DNA from 2 places in the Methylobacterium sp. NFXW15 genome. Region 1 is predicted to be linked to the other one. Evidence: predicted binding sites of a transcription regulator. Region 1 holds the regulator's gene; the other holds the start of a gene.
What was found. Region 1 encodes HrcA, which represses chaperone genes, less so after heat shock. Its sites were predicted from a motif close to GTTAGCACTCNCNNNNNGNGAGTGCTAAC; they were not measured.
Positions count from the first base shown of each region.

Region 2: the regulator HrcA is predicted to act here: its motif matches at 3,677-3,705, upstream of groES (co-chaperone GroES).

Region 1 is NZ_JAGEKG010000004.1:187,354-193,867, reverse strand. It holds gene J4O73_RS10930 (lytic murein transglycosylase) at 1-562, shown strand, start outside; gene J4O73_RS10925 (MFS family transporter) at 619-1,980, opposite strand; gene J4O73_RS10920 (DUF1236 domain-containing protein) at 2,206-2,997, shown strand; gene hrcA (heat-inducible transcriptional repressor HrcA) at 3,005-4,060, opposite strand; gene rph (ribonuclease PH) at 4,222-4,935, shown strand; gene rdgB (RdgB/HAM1 family non-canonical purine NTP pyrophosphatase) at 4,932-5,567, shown strand; gene hemW (radical SAM family heme chaperone HemW) at 5,564-6,514, shown strand, end outside.
Region 2 is NZ_JAGEKG010000007.1:180,158-186,671, reverse strand. It holds gene J4O73_RS17215 (HlyC/CorC family transporter) at 1-1,122, shown strand, start outside; gene J4O73_RS17210 (hypothetical protein) at 1,161-1,334, opposite strand; gene groL (chaperonin GroEL) at 1,577-3,217, opposite strand; gene groES (co-chaperone GroES) at 3,306-3,596, opposite strand; gene J4O73_RS17195 (magnesium transporter CorA family protein) at 3,803-4,741, shown strand; gene J4O73_RS17190 (sensor domain-containing phosphodiesterase) at 4,725-5,918, opposite strand; gene pdeM (ligase-associated DNA damage response endonuclease PdeM) at 6,188-6,514, opposite strand, start outside.

The DNA of each region.
Region 1 (6,514 bases):
CAAGCTATCCCTCGACCAGTTCATGGCCAAGCGCGGCGCCGCGACGATCGTGAAGCGTGGTCGCGCCCTCAAGCGCACCAATGCCGCGCTCTTCGACTCCATCGAGCAGCGTTACGGCGTGCCGCCCGGCCCGCTTCTGGCGATCTGGGGCATGGAGACCGGTTTCGGCGCCGTGAAGGGTAACGTGAACACCCTCTCGGCCGTAGCCACTCTCGCCTACGATTGCCGCCGCTCGGAGTACTTCACCGACCAGTTGCGCGCCGCCCTCACCCTGGTGGATCGGGGAATCCTGTCGGCGAGCACGCGGGGCGCCGCCCATGGCGAGGTCGGCCACACGCAGTTCCTGCCGAAGAACGTGTTGAATTACGGCACGGGCGGCGACCTGAACAATGTCGGTGCGGCCCTCTCGTCTACGGCGAACTTCCTGAAGGCCCATGGCTGGCAGCGGGGCGCGGGCTACCAGCCCGGAGAGCCGAACTTCGCCGCGCTCCAGGGCTGGAACGCCGCGCAGGTCTACCAAAAGGCTATCGCCCTCATCGGCCGCCAGATCGATCAGGACTGAGATACGAACGATACCGGAACCAGGGGGCGGGCCATCGCGGCCCGCCCCTTTTCGTTTCAGGCGTGAACCAAGCCGCGCTTCTTGCCCAAAGCCTCTTCGACGGTGCCGGAGCCATCGAGATAGCCGTGGACCTTCGGGTTCGGCATGATCAGCGAGGCGATGAAGGCGATCCCGAGCATCACCGTCACGTACCAGAAGAACGTGCCCTCCATTCCCGAGTCCTTGAACCACAGGGCCACGAACTCGGCTGTGCCGCCGAATATCGCGTTGGCGATCGCGTAGGACAGGCCGACGCCGAGCGCGCGGACGTTGGTGGGGAAAAGCTCCGCTTTTACGATGCCGCTGATGCCGGTGTAGAACGAGATCACCGCCAGCCCGAGGGTGATCATCGCGAAGGCGAGATAGGGATCCTTGTTCGTGCCGAGGAATGACATCAGCGGCACAACCATCAGCATGCCGAGGCCGCTATAGAGGATCATGTTCGCCTTGCGGCCGATCTTATCCGAAAGGGCGCCGAAAATCGGCTGGATCAACATGTAGACCAACAGGACCCAGGTCATCACCTGAGACGCCGACGTCTTTGGCATGCCTGCGGTATTGACCAGATACTTTTGCATGTAAGTCGTGAAGGTGTAGAAGCTGAGCGAGCCACCGGCGGTGTAGGCGAGGACGACGCAGAATGCTCGCCAGTGCTTGAACAGGGCGCTGAACGTGCCCGCGTTCTCCTTATCGCCGCCCTCCTTCGTCTCGGCGAGCGAGCGACGGAGATAGAGGGCGACGACGGCCAGCACCGCACCGATGAAGAACGGGATGCGCCAGCCGAAGGCGGTCAGCTGCTCGGCGGTCATGAAGGCTTGCAGCGTCACCAGCACCAGCGAGGCTAGAAGCTGGCCACCGATCAAGGTCACGTACTGGAATGAGGCGAAGAACCCGCGACGGCCCTTGATCGCCACCTCGCTCATATACGTCGCGGAGGTGCCGTACTCGCCGCCCACGGACAGGCCCTGGAGCATGCGGGCGAGCAATAGCAGCACCGGGGCGAGCGTTCCCACGGTGGCGTAGGTCGGCAGGATGCCGATGAGCAGCGAGCCGAAGCACATCATCAGCACGGAGACGATCATGGAGGTCCGGCGGCCGACACGATCGCCGATCCGCCCGAACAGCCACCCGCCCACGGGCCGCATGAAGAAGCCCACCGCGAAGATGCCCGCCGTCTGAAGCAATTGGCTCGTGGCGTCGCCCTTCGGGAAGAAGGCCGGGGCGAAATACAGGGCGAAGAAGGCGTAGCAGTAGAAGTCGTACCACTCGACGAGATTGCCGGAGGACGAGCCGACGATAGCCATGATGCGGCGGCGTTTATCGGCAGCGTCGTGTTCGTCCGACGTGATGCCGATGCGGCCAGCAGGGGTAACGGACATGGCGTCTCCAACGTTTATGTCGCCGGTTCCTGCCCGGCGTCTTGGGCGTGACGGGACGTTACAGGCCGGATCATTTGCCGCAAGGCACGCAGGGATTTCCCCGTGGAGAGCCCGCTCCGTTGTCACCCGCTGTTCGATGGGCGCCGGAACGGTTTCCTGTCACTCCCCGTTCCGGCCCGGGTCGAGCGCAAGGTTGGCGCACCCTCGGTTGGACGAGGACGAGACATGAACAGAATTCTTCGCGGCACCGTGACTGCAGCCATCATCATGGCAGGCGCGACGACAGCCTTCGCCCAGGGCGGTCCTGGTGGTGGGGGCGCAGGTGGCGGTGGGGCTGGCGGCGCGGGTGCCGGCGGCGCGGCGGCTGGTCCCGGCGGTGGTGGCGGTCCGGGCGGCGGCGCCAGCGGCGGACCAGCTGCGGGCGGACCCGGTGCTGGTGGAGCCGGCGGCGGCGCGGGCGGTATGCGCGGCGGCGAGGGCGGCGGGCGTGGTCCGGCTGCGGGCGGCGCCGAGCGTGGCGGACCCGCCGAGCAAGGCGGACCGGCTGGACGCGCGGGCGGCCCGGCTGAGCGTGGCGCTCAAGAGCGTGGCGGCGCCGAGCGCGGCGGGGCTGAGCACGGCGAGCGAGGCGACCGGAACGGCGCTGCCGAGCGTGGTGATCGCAACGGGCCGGGTGCCGATGGCGACCGCCGTGGTGCCGAGCGCGGGCCGGGCGCCCGTGGCAGCCGTGATGCCGCTGGCCCGGCGCGGGGCGGTTACACCCGTCTCGATACGGCGAAGCGCACCGAGTTCCGCCAATCGATCACGCGCGTCGGGGGCGTCTCCCGCCTCGACCGTGTCGATTTCGCCCTGAGCGTCGGCACGGCCATCCCGCGTTCGGTGCGTCTGCACCGTTTGCCCCCGGCCATCGTCTCGCTGGTTCCGGCCTACGAGGGCTACGACTTCATCCTCGTGCGTGACGAGATCATCATCATCGATCCCGACACCTACGAGATCGTGGACGTGATCCCGGCGTAATCCATCATCACCGCCCGCCGTCGAGAAGCTTCGAGACGACGCGGGCGGTGTAATCGACCATCGGCACGATGCGGGCATAGTTCAGCCGCGTCGGGCCGATGACGCCGACCACCCCGACGATCTTCTGCGAGCCGTCGCGGAAGGGCGCGGCGATCAGTGACGAGCCCGAGAGCGAGAACAGCTTGTTTTCGGAGCCGATGAAGATGCGTACCCCCTCCCCCTGCTCGGCGCGGGCCAGGAGGTCGATGACGTCCTTCTGCGTTTCCAGATCGTTGAACAGCAGGCGAATCCGCTCAAGATCCTCGGCGGCCCGCAGGTCGTCCAGCAAGTTGGCCTGCCCCCGAACGATGAGCTGGCGCGCTTCCGACGGGCCGACTGGTGTCGCGAGCCCGGCATCGACGAGCCGCTCGGTCAACTCGTCCAATTCGCGCTTCTTGGCGAGGCGGCCCGCCTCGATCTCCGCCCTCAGCACGCCGAGCGTCCGCCCGGCGAGACGGGCGTTGAGATAGTTCGTCGCCTCCTGCAAAGCCCCCGCCGGAAGACCCGGCGGCAGATCGAGCAAGCGATTTTCGACGGTGCCGTCGTCAGAGACCAGCACCACGAGGGCGCGGGCGGGGTCGAGCCGGACGAACTCGATATGCTTCAGGCTCGCATTGGCTTTGGTGGTGAGCACCACGCCCGCCCCGCGCGAGACGCCCGAGAGCAGGCTCGATGCCTCGGTGAGCGCAGATTCGAAGGTATGGCGCGAGGCGACCGCGCGCATCTGCCCCTCGATCCGGTCCTTCTCATCCTGCCCGACATCGCCGAGTTCGAGCATCGCGTCGACGAAGAAGCGCAGCCCCTGCTCGGTCGGGAGGCGACCCGCCGAGGCGTGAGGCGCGAAGATCAGCCCGGAATGTTCGAGATCCGCCATGACGTTACGGATCGAGGCCGGCGACAGGGCCATGGGTAGGATGCGCGCAAGGTTGCGCGATCCCACGGGCTCGCCATTTGTCAGATAGCTTTCCACGATCTGGCGGAAGATCTCCCGGGCGCGCTCGTTGAGGGCCGAGAGGGCTTGCATCGATTGGTTTTGGTGAATGTCCAAGTGCGGATGTGTCATGACGGGGTTACCTGGGCGCCGATCATGTCCGCCCACGGCCTTCGGATCAATCCGCTGCTTGCCCGGCGCGGCGGTGCGGCCTATGAGCCCCGCCCATCTCTCTCATATGGAAAGGGCCTCGCATGCGGCCATCCAACCGTGCCGCCGACGCGCTGCGGCCCGTGACCCTCGAACGCGCCGTCGCGCGCTATGCCGAAGGCTCCTGCCTCGTCAGTTTCGGCAATACCAAGGTGCTGTGCACAGCCTCCCTGGAAGAGCGCGCGCCGCCGTGGCTGCGCGGTTCCGGCCGGGGTTGGGTGACCGCCGAATATGCGATGCTGCCACGCGCCACCCATGAGCGCACCCGCCGCGAGGTGAATTCCGGCAAGCCCTCCGGCCGCACGCAGGAGATTCAAAGGCTGATCGGCCGCAGCCTTCGCGCCGTCACCAACCTGTCGGCGATCACCGACAAGCAGATCACGGTGGATTGCGATGTGATCCAGGCCGATGGCGGCACCCGCACCGCTGCCATCACCGGCGCCTGGGTGGCTTTGCACGATTGCTTCACCTGGATGCGCAGCCGCTCCATGATCTCGGTCGATCCGCTGCGCGATCATGTCGCCGCCGTCTCCTGCGGCATCTACAAGGGTACTCCGGTCCTCGATCTCGAATATGAGGAGGACTCCGCGGCCGATACGGACGCGAACTTCGTCCTGACCGGCAAGGGCGGTATCGTCGAGGTGCAGGGCACCGCCGAGGCCGAGCCCTTCACCGAGGCGCAGCTTATGGAGATGCTGCGACTGGCCCGGGCGGGGACCGAGCGGCTCGTCGCCTTGCAGAAAGAGGCCATCGCATGAGGCGTCAACTCACCGGCAAGGTGGTCATCGCCACCCACAATGCGGGCAAGCTTGCGGAGATGCGCGAGCTTCTGGAGCCGTTCGGCATCGAAGCCGTCTCTGCGGGCGAACTCGGCCTGCCGGAGCCGGACGAGACCGGCACGATGTTCGCCGAAAACGCGGCGATCAAGGCGCATGCCGCCGCCCGCGCCACGAACCTCCCTGCCTTCGCCGACGATTCCGGCCTGTGTGTCGATGCCCTTGACGGGGCGCCGGGCATCTTCTCCGCCCGTTGGGCCGGGCCGACAAAGGATTTCTCCGGGGCAATGGCCCGGATCTTTTCCGAGTTGGAGACGCGCGGGGCCACGAACCGCAAGGCGCATTTCGTCTCCGCCCTCGTTCTTGCATGGCCCGATGGTCATACGGAATTGTTCGAGGGCCGCGTGTTCGGAGATCTCGTAGAGCCGCGCGGCACTGCAGGGTTCGGCTATGATCCGCTGTTCAAGCCGGAAGGCCATGACCGCACGTTCGGCGAAATGACGGCCGAGGAAAAGCACGGCGTCGATTGGCAATCGGGCAAGGGATTGTCGCACCGGGCGCGGGCCTTCGTGGACCTCGCGCGAGACTGCCTCCCATCGACGGGGCGGACTTGACCCTTACCATCCCGGACCACCCCACCCGCGACGCGGGGTTCGGGGTGTACCTGCATTGGCCGTTCTGCGCGGCCAAGTGCCCATATTGCGACTTCAACAGCCACGTCCGCCATGCGGGCGTCGACGAGGCACGCTTCCTTGCAGCTTTCCGCGCCGAGATGGCGCATGTCGCCGCCCGTGTGCCGGGGCGCGAGGTCACGAGCATCTTTCTCGGCGGCGGTACGCCGTCCTTGATGAAGCCCGAGACGGTGGCGGGCCTTCTCGATTCCGTAGCGGAGCATTGGCGTATTGCGCCGGGCGCCGAGGTGACGCTGGAAGCCAACCCTTCGAGCGTCGAGGCCGGGCGCTTCCGGGGATACCGGGCCGCCGGGGTGAACCGTGTGTCGCTCGGCGTTCAGGCTCTGGACGATGCCTCGCTGAAAGCCCTTGGACGCCTCCACAATGCGCAGGAAGCCTTCGCGGCGATCACCGTCGCGCAGAGCACGTTCGAACGCACGTCCTTCGACTTGATCTACGCCCGCCCCCAGCAGAGCCCCGCCGCGTGGCGGGCCGAACTGACCGAGGCGATCGCGCGGGCAGCCGAGCATCTGTCGCTCTACCAACTGACCATTGAGCCGGGCACTCCGTATTACGGCCTCGCCGCGGCGGGCAAGCTGGTGACGCCCGATGAGGACGTGTCCCGCGCCCTCTACGACGTGACACAGGAGGTCTGCGACGCGGCCGGACTTCCGGCTTACGAGATTTCCAATCACGCCCGTCCGGGCGCCGAGGCGCGGCACAACCTGCTTTACTGGCGATATGGCGAGTATGCGGGCATCGGCCCCGGCGCGCATGGCCGTCTCGTCACGGCGGAGGGCCGGATCGGCACCGTGACCGAACGCATGCCCGAGGCATGGCTCGCCCGTGTCGAGGCCGACGGTCATGGCATCACGGAGACGGAGGCCCTC
Region 2 (6,514 bases), on a different contig from region 1:
ATGCTGATCGGCTACAACATCGTGGCCATCGGCGCCTCGGCCTTCACGACGAGCGTGCTGACTGCGATCTTCGGCAAAAGCGGCGTGATCTACGCCACGGTCGGGATGTCGGTGCTCGTCATCGTTTTCGCCGAGGTACTGCCGAAGACCCTCGCCATCTCGAACCCCGATAAGATCGCGTTGCTGATCGCGAGGCCGGTGGCCTTCGCGGTGGCGCTGATGGGGCCGCCCGCGCTCGCCATCGAGCAGCTCGTCCGCCTGATGCTCAAGCCGTTCGGCGTCACCATCGGCGAGCACCAATCGATCCTGACGGCGGCTGAGGAGATCCGCGGGCAGGTGGCGCTGCTTCACCGCGAGGGCGGTGTCGAGCGCGCCGAGCGCGACATGCTCGGCGGCCTGCTCGACCTGTCGAACCTTTCCGTCTCGGACGTGATGGTCCACCGCACCAAAATGCGCGCCATCGATGCCGACATGCCCTCAGAGGACATCGTCCGGGCGGTTCTGGCCTCTCCCTATACCCGCATGCCCCTGTGGCGCGGCACGCCGGAGAACATCGTCGGCGTGCTTCATGCCAAGGACCTGCTCCGCGCGCTCGACGCAGCGGGCGGCGACGCCTCCGGCTTGAAGGTCGAGGAGCTGGCCTTGGAAACGTGGTTCGTGCCCGGCACAACGACCTTGCGCGCGCAACTCAAGGCGTTCCTCTCGAAGAAGACCCACTTCGCTCTCGTCGTCGACGAGTACGGCGAGGTGATGGGCCTGGTGACCCTCGAAGACATCCTGGAGGAGATCGTCGGCGATATCGCGGACGAGCACGACGTGACCGTCTCCGGAGTTCGCCTTCAGGTCGATGGCTCGGTGAACGTCGATGGCGGGGTGCCGATCCGCGATCTCAACCGCGCCATGGACTGGCACCTGCCCGACGACGAGGCCACGACCATCGCGGGCCTCGTCATCCACGAGGCGCGGACGATCCCCGACCAGGGCACCGCCTTCAATTTCCATGGTTTCCGGTTTCAGGTGCTTCGCAAGGCGAAGAACCGGATCACGACATTGAAGATCACGCCCCTTACCGGGGCTAATCCTACCATCCCGCAACTCGAGCACCGCGAAGCCGATCTCTGATATCGGAGCTTGGCTGCCGTCTCATCGCCGCGTGGCAACTACCAGCGCGGACGGTGCCCGTGATCGATCCGCTGCATCGCTGCGTTCCGGTAGCTTTCCGGGCTCAAAGGCTTTCCCGTCGGGTCGATCACCGTGACCTCGGTATGCCCGGATTCAAGCCACGACAGCGCAAGTACGATGGCGCTGGCAGCGACCTTGCGCGTCTGCTGCACGTAACCTTCCCCGCTCTTCGCGGAGACGACGAAATGGCCGGGGTGGGAATCAGAGTGAGCCATAGCCTGAGTTGATAACGCTCGCCGGCAGCGCGCATTGATCTATATTGGCTTAACCTGTGTAATTCGTACACCTTCACGCACATTGTCAGGCTGAGCCGTAAGGACCGCAGCCTTACGGCAAAAGAAAAGGGGCCGCCTTTCGGCGACCCCCTTCCTCATCCGATCGAAGGGTGCAGGACTTAGAAGTCCATGCCGCCCATGCCGCCGCCCGGCATCGCCGGAGCAGGGCTGTCCTTCTTCGGCGCGTCGGCGACCATGGCCTCCGTCGTCACCAGCAGGCCGGCCACCGAGGCGGCGTCCTGAAGGGCGGTGCGGACGACCTTGGCCGGGTCCACGATACCGGCCTGGATCATGTCGACGTACTCTTCGGTCTGGGCGTTGAAGCCGAAGGTCTCGGAGTCCGTCTTGTCGGAGATCTTGCCGACCACGATCGAGCCCTCGACGCCCGCGTTCTGGGCGATCTGGCGGATCGGGGCCTCAAGGGCCTTGAGGACGATCTTGATGCCGGCCTGGACGTCCGGGATGTCGGACTTCAGCTCGGAAACCGCCTTCTTGGCGCGGAGCAGGGCGGTGCCGCCGCCGGGAACGATGCCCTCTTCCACCGCAGCGCGGGTGGCGTTGAGCGCGTCGTCGACGCGGTCCTTCTTCTCCTTCACCTCGACCTCGGTCGCGCCGCCGACGCGGATCACCGCGACGCCGCCCGCGAGCTTGGCCAGCCGCTCCTGGAGCTTCTCACGGTCGTAATCCGAGGTGGTCTCCTCGATCTGCGCCTTGATCTGCGAGATACGGCCCTCGATGTCCGACTTCTCGCCGATACCGTCGATGATCGTGGTGTTCTCCTTCTCGATGCGGACGCGCTTGGCGCGGCCGAGCATCGGGAGCGACACGTTCTCGAGCTTGATGCCGAGGTCCTCGGCGATCATCTGGCCCTTGGTCAGGATCGCGATATCCTCGAGCATCGCCTTGCGGCGATCGCCGAAACCCGGAGCCTTGACGGCAGCGACCTTCAGGCCGCCGCGGAGCTTGTTCACGACGAGCGTGGCGAGCGCCTCACCCTCGATGTCCTCGGCGATGATCAGGAGCGGCTTGCCGGTCTGAACGACGGCCTCGAGCACCGGCAGCATGGCCTGGAGCGACGAGAGCTTCTTCTCGTGGATCAGGATGTAGGGATCCTCGAGCTCGGCAACCATCTTCTCCGCGTTCGTGATGAAGTACGGGGAGAGGTAGCCGCGGTCGAACTGCATGCCCTCGACGACGTCCAGCTCGGTCTCGGCGGTCTTGGCCTCCTCGACGGTGATGACGCCCTCGTTGCCCACCTTCTGCATGGCGTGGGCGATCATCTCGCCGATCTCCTTGTCGCCATTGGCGGAGATCGTGCCCACCTGGGCGACCTCATCGGAGGTCGAGACCTTCTTGGCGCGGGCGGTGATGTCCTTCACCGCGGCGGCGGTGGCGAGGTCGATGCCGCGCTTCAGGTCCATCGGGTTGATGCCGGCGGCCACGTACTTGGCGCCTTCGCGAACGATGGCCTGGGCCAGCACGGTCGCGGTGGTGGTGCCGTCACCGGCGATGTCGTTGGTCTTCGAGGCCACTTCGCGCACCATCTGGGCGCCCATGTTCTCGAAACGGTCGGCGAGCTCGATCTCCTTGGCGACCGTCACACCGTCCTTGGTGATGCGCGGGGCGCCGAAGCTCTTCTCGATCACGACGTTGCGGCCCTTCGGGCCGAGCGTCACCTTGACGGCATCCGCGAGGATGTCGACGCCGCGAAGCATCTTGTCGCGGGCGTCGGCGGAGAAACGAACGTCTTTCGCTGCCATGTCCTAGCTCTTTCGGTTCGAGGATGGCCCCGAGGCCTGAAGCGGCCTCAAAGGGGCTTAAAAAGCCTGTGCGGTCGAAGGCCGACGATCAGAGGGCGACGACGCCCATGATGTCCGACTCCTTCATGATGAGGAGATCCTCACCGTCGATCTTGACCTCGGTGCCGGACCACTTGCCGAACAGCACGCGGTCGCCGGCCTTCACGTCGAGGGGGTTGACCCGGCCGTTCTCGTCGCGGGCACCCGCGCCGACGGCGATCACCTCGCCCTCCTGGGGCTTCTCCTTGGCGGAGTCGGGGATGATGATCCCGCCCTTGGTCTTCTCTTCGCTCTCGATGCGGCGGACGACCACACGGTCGTGCAGCGGACGGAACTTCATGAGCTGCCCTCTTGCTTCAGGTCTGGAGATGGCGTTGATGCGGCCCGGCGGGTCGCCTCGACCCCATAGTTAGCACCTTTGTTAGCACTCTCATTCGACGAGTGCCAACGCGACGGCGAGATAGCCATCGCCTTGTTCCAAGTCAAGATGGTCGCACCCGGCTGCGCCGCGAGGCGGCTTCCGCCTGCCAGGATATCAAGCCCGACATGCTGAACTATCACGGGCCGGTCTGGATCGATCTGGTCGATCCCACGGCGGAGGAGGTGGCACGCGTCGAGGAGGCGACCGGCCTTCGAATCCCGACCCGCGAGGCGCTGTCCGAGGTCGAATCGTCGAGCCGCCTCCGGCGGCTCAAGGGCGGATTGTCGCTGTCGACGCCGATGATCACGTTCGAGCAGGCGGATTCCCAATTGAAGCCTCTCGGCTTCCTGCTCACGAGCAATCACCTCGTCACCGTCCGCTTCCACGATCTACGGGCCTACAGCTCTGCAGCCGAGCGCCTGAAGGAGGACGGCGAGGGCGGCGATCCGGCGGAGACTTTCGTGGTCCTGCTGGAGGAATTGGTCGACAGTCTTGCGGACGCCTTGGAGGAGATGGCCGCCGATCTCGATGCCCTGTCGAGCCGCATCTTCGATTTCGACGTCCGCGCCCGCTCGTCGCGACGTCAGGACGAGCCGCCGCCGCGTCGCCGCGACCTTGCGCTGCGGCGGATCCTGAGGGCCATCAGCCGTCGGGGAAAGGTGCTGGGCAAGGTGCGCGCGAGTCTGCTCGGCCTCGAACGGATCGTACCGTTCGTCGCGAGCGCCTGCGATGGCCTCGAATTATCCGATGACGGGCGGTTCGACACGATCCGCAAGGATATCGAGTCCCTGGACGAGTTCGAGACGCGGCTTGCGGAGAACGTTCAGTTCCTGCTCGACGCGGCGCTCGGCCTCATCAACATCGAGCAGAACAACGTCTTCCGGGTTCTGACGGTCGTGTCGGTTGTGGGCGTGCCCCCGACGCTGATCGCGTCCATGTACGGCATGAACTTCAAGCACATGCCTGAACTCGAATGGACTTACGGGTATCCCTACGCGCTCGGGCTGATCGTGCTGAGCGCGCTGATCCCGATCGTCTATTTTCGCATCAAGGGCTGGTTCTGACCCGGGGCAGGGCGACCGCCCGCTCGATGGGCATCGGCCTTCCCAACAGGTAGCCCTGCACGCGTGTGATCCCGATAGCGCCGATCACCGCCAGTTCCTCCTCGGTCTCGACACCCTCGGCCACCACTTCGCATCCGATGCGGCGACCGTAGAGGGTCAGCGCTTCGGCGAGCGCCCGGCGGGCGGTATCCTCGTTCAAGCCCCGGATCAGCGATCGGTCGAGCTTGATGAATTCCGGGTTGAGGTCGAGGATGTGCCGGAAGGTCGAATGGCCCGCGCCGACGTCGTCGATGGCGAGTCGAAGGCCCCGTGCGCGAAGGGGCGCGAGCGCCTGCCGCAGGGTCTCGTAGTGATCCACCACCGCATGTTCCGTCAGTTCGACCACCACCCGGTGAACGGGAACGCCCTCCAAGGTGCGGGCGAAATGCTCGCTCAGGATCGCCTCATACGACAGGTTGATCGTGAGCTTGAGTGCCTCGTCGAGCTGGCACAGTGCCGAAAGAGCCTTTCGTGCGGCAAGGAATTCGAGTTCGAGACCAAGACCAACCTCGGCCGCCTCGACGAACCACGCATCGACCTGCCGCTGCGGATTCTTCGGAAAGCGCGAAAGGGATTCGAACCCCGTCAGGTGCCCATCTGCCACGCGATAGAGAGGCTGGAACACCATCTCGATCGCCTCGTCCTCGATGATGCGAGCAATTTCGATTCGACGGGAGGCGACCGCGTGGGCCGCACTCCGCTCCTTTTCGAGGACGGCTTCAACGACCTCCGCACACATCTTCAGGACATTGAGGTCGCGAGCGCCGAGGCGCCTATTGGGAGCGGCGCTGAAGCAACAGATCGTGCCGTAGGGTGTCCCATCCGGATGACGAAGGGGCACGCTGAGATGTGCCCCAACAGGAAATGCCTTCGTCGCCGAGAGCGCCGCTGCCGTCCGATTGGTTTGGGCATTCGACAGTAAGCCGGGCAAAGTTCCTTCCGCCACGTGGTGACAGAAGGTCGTCTCCAGGGGGTCGGAGTTGCCTACGACAATTCCACTTTGTCCCGCCGCACTGTCCGTGAAGCGAAAGACACGATTGCCGCGAGTGAACTCGGATATGAAACCGACATCCATCGCGAGATAGCGGCGCACCGCACCCAGAATACTCTGGATCTGCTCTGCGCCCGCACCTGCCACGGTGTCGACAAAGGTCGGCAGCACGCTCAAGTCCCAGCGATCCCCCGACGAGCTTGGTTCCCTACGCGCCCAACAACTATCCCATGACCGTCAATATAGTCATAACAGCTGTCAGCCGCTCTACTGTATGCTTTTATGCAAAGCCGCGAGAAACGTAATCAAAGCTGCTTCTCACTGCTCGACGTTAAAGATCGGGGCAGGGCCACGCCCAGCCCCGGATACATCGCCTCTGCACAGAATTGCAAAGAAGAAAAACTCTTGCGCGCGGTTTAATCTCGGGCGAGCTGCGCCCGGCCGATGGCAAAGACGCGGCCGTCCCCGAGGAGATAGGCGGTGAAGCCCTTCGGGAAGGCGGTGTCGAACGCCTTGTCACGAACATTGAGGCCGCCCGCGAAGGCGCCGAGGGCGGGCATGATCAGGCGGCTGCCATCGGTGACGAAGCATCGCCGCCGGACGGCGCGCCCACGCATCGCAACCTTGCCGCAGGGATGGAGGTGCCCCGCGATCTCGCCCGGCGCGGCGGTCTCGCTGGGTTCGTGACGCAGGACGAGGTTGCCGAGGGTCAACGCCTCGGCATAGCGCCCGCCGACGCCCTC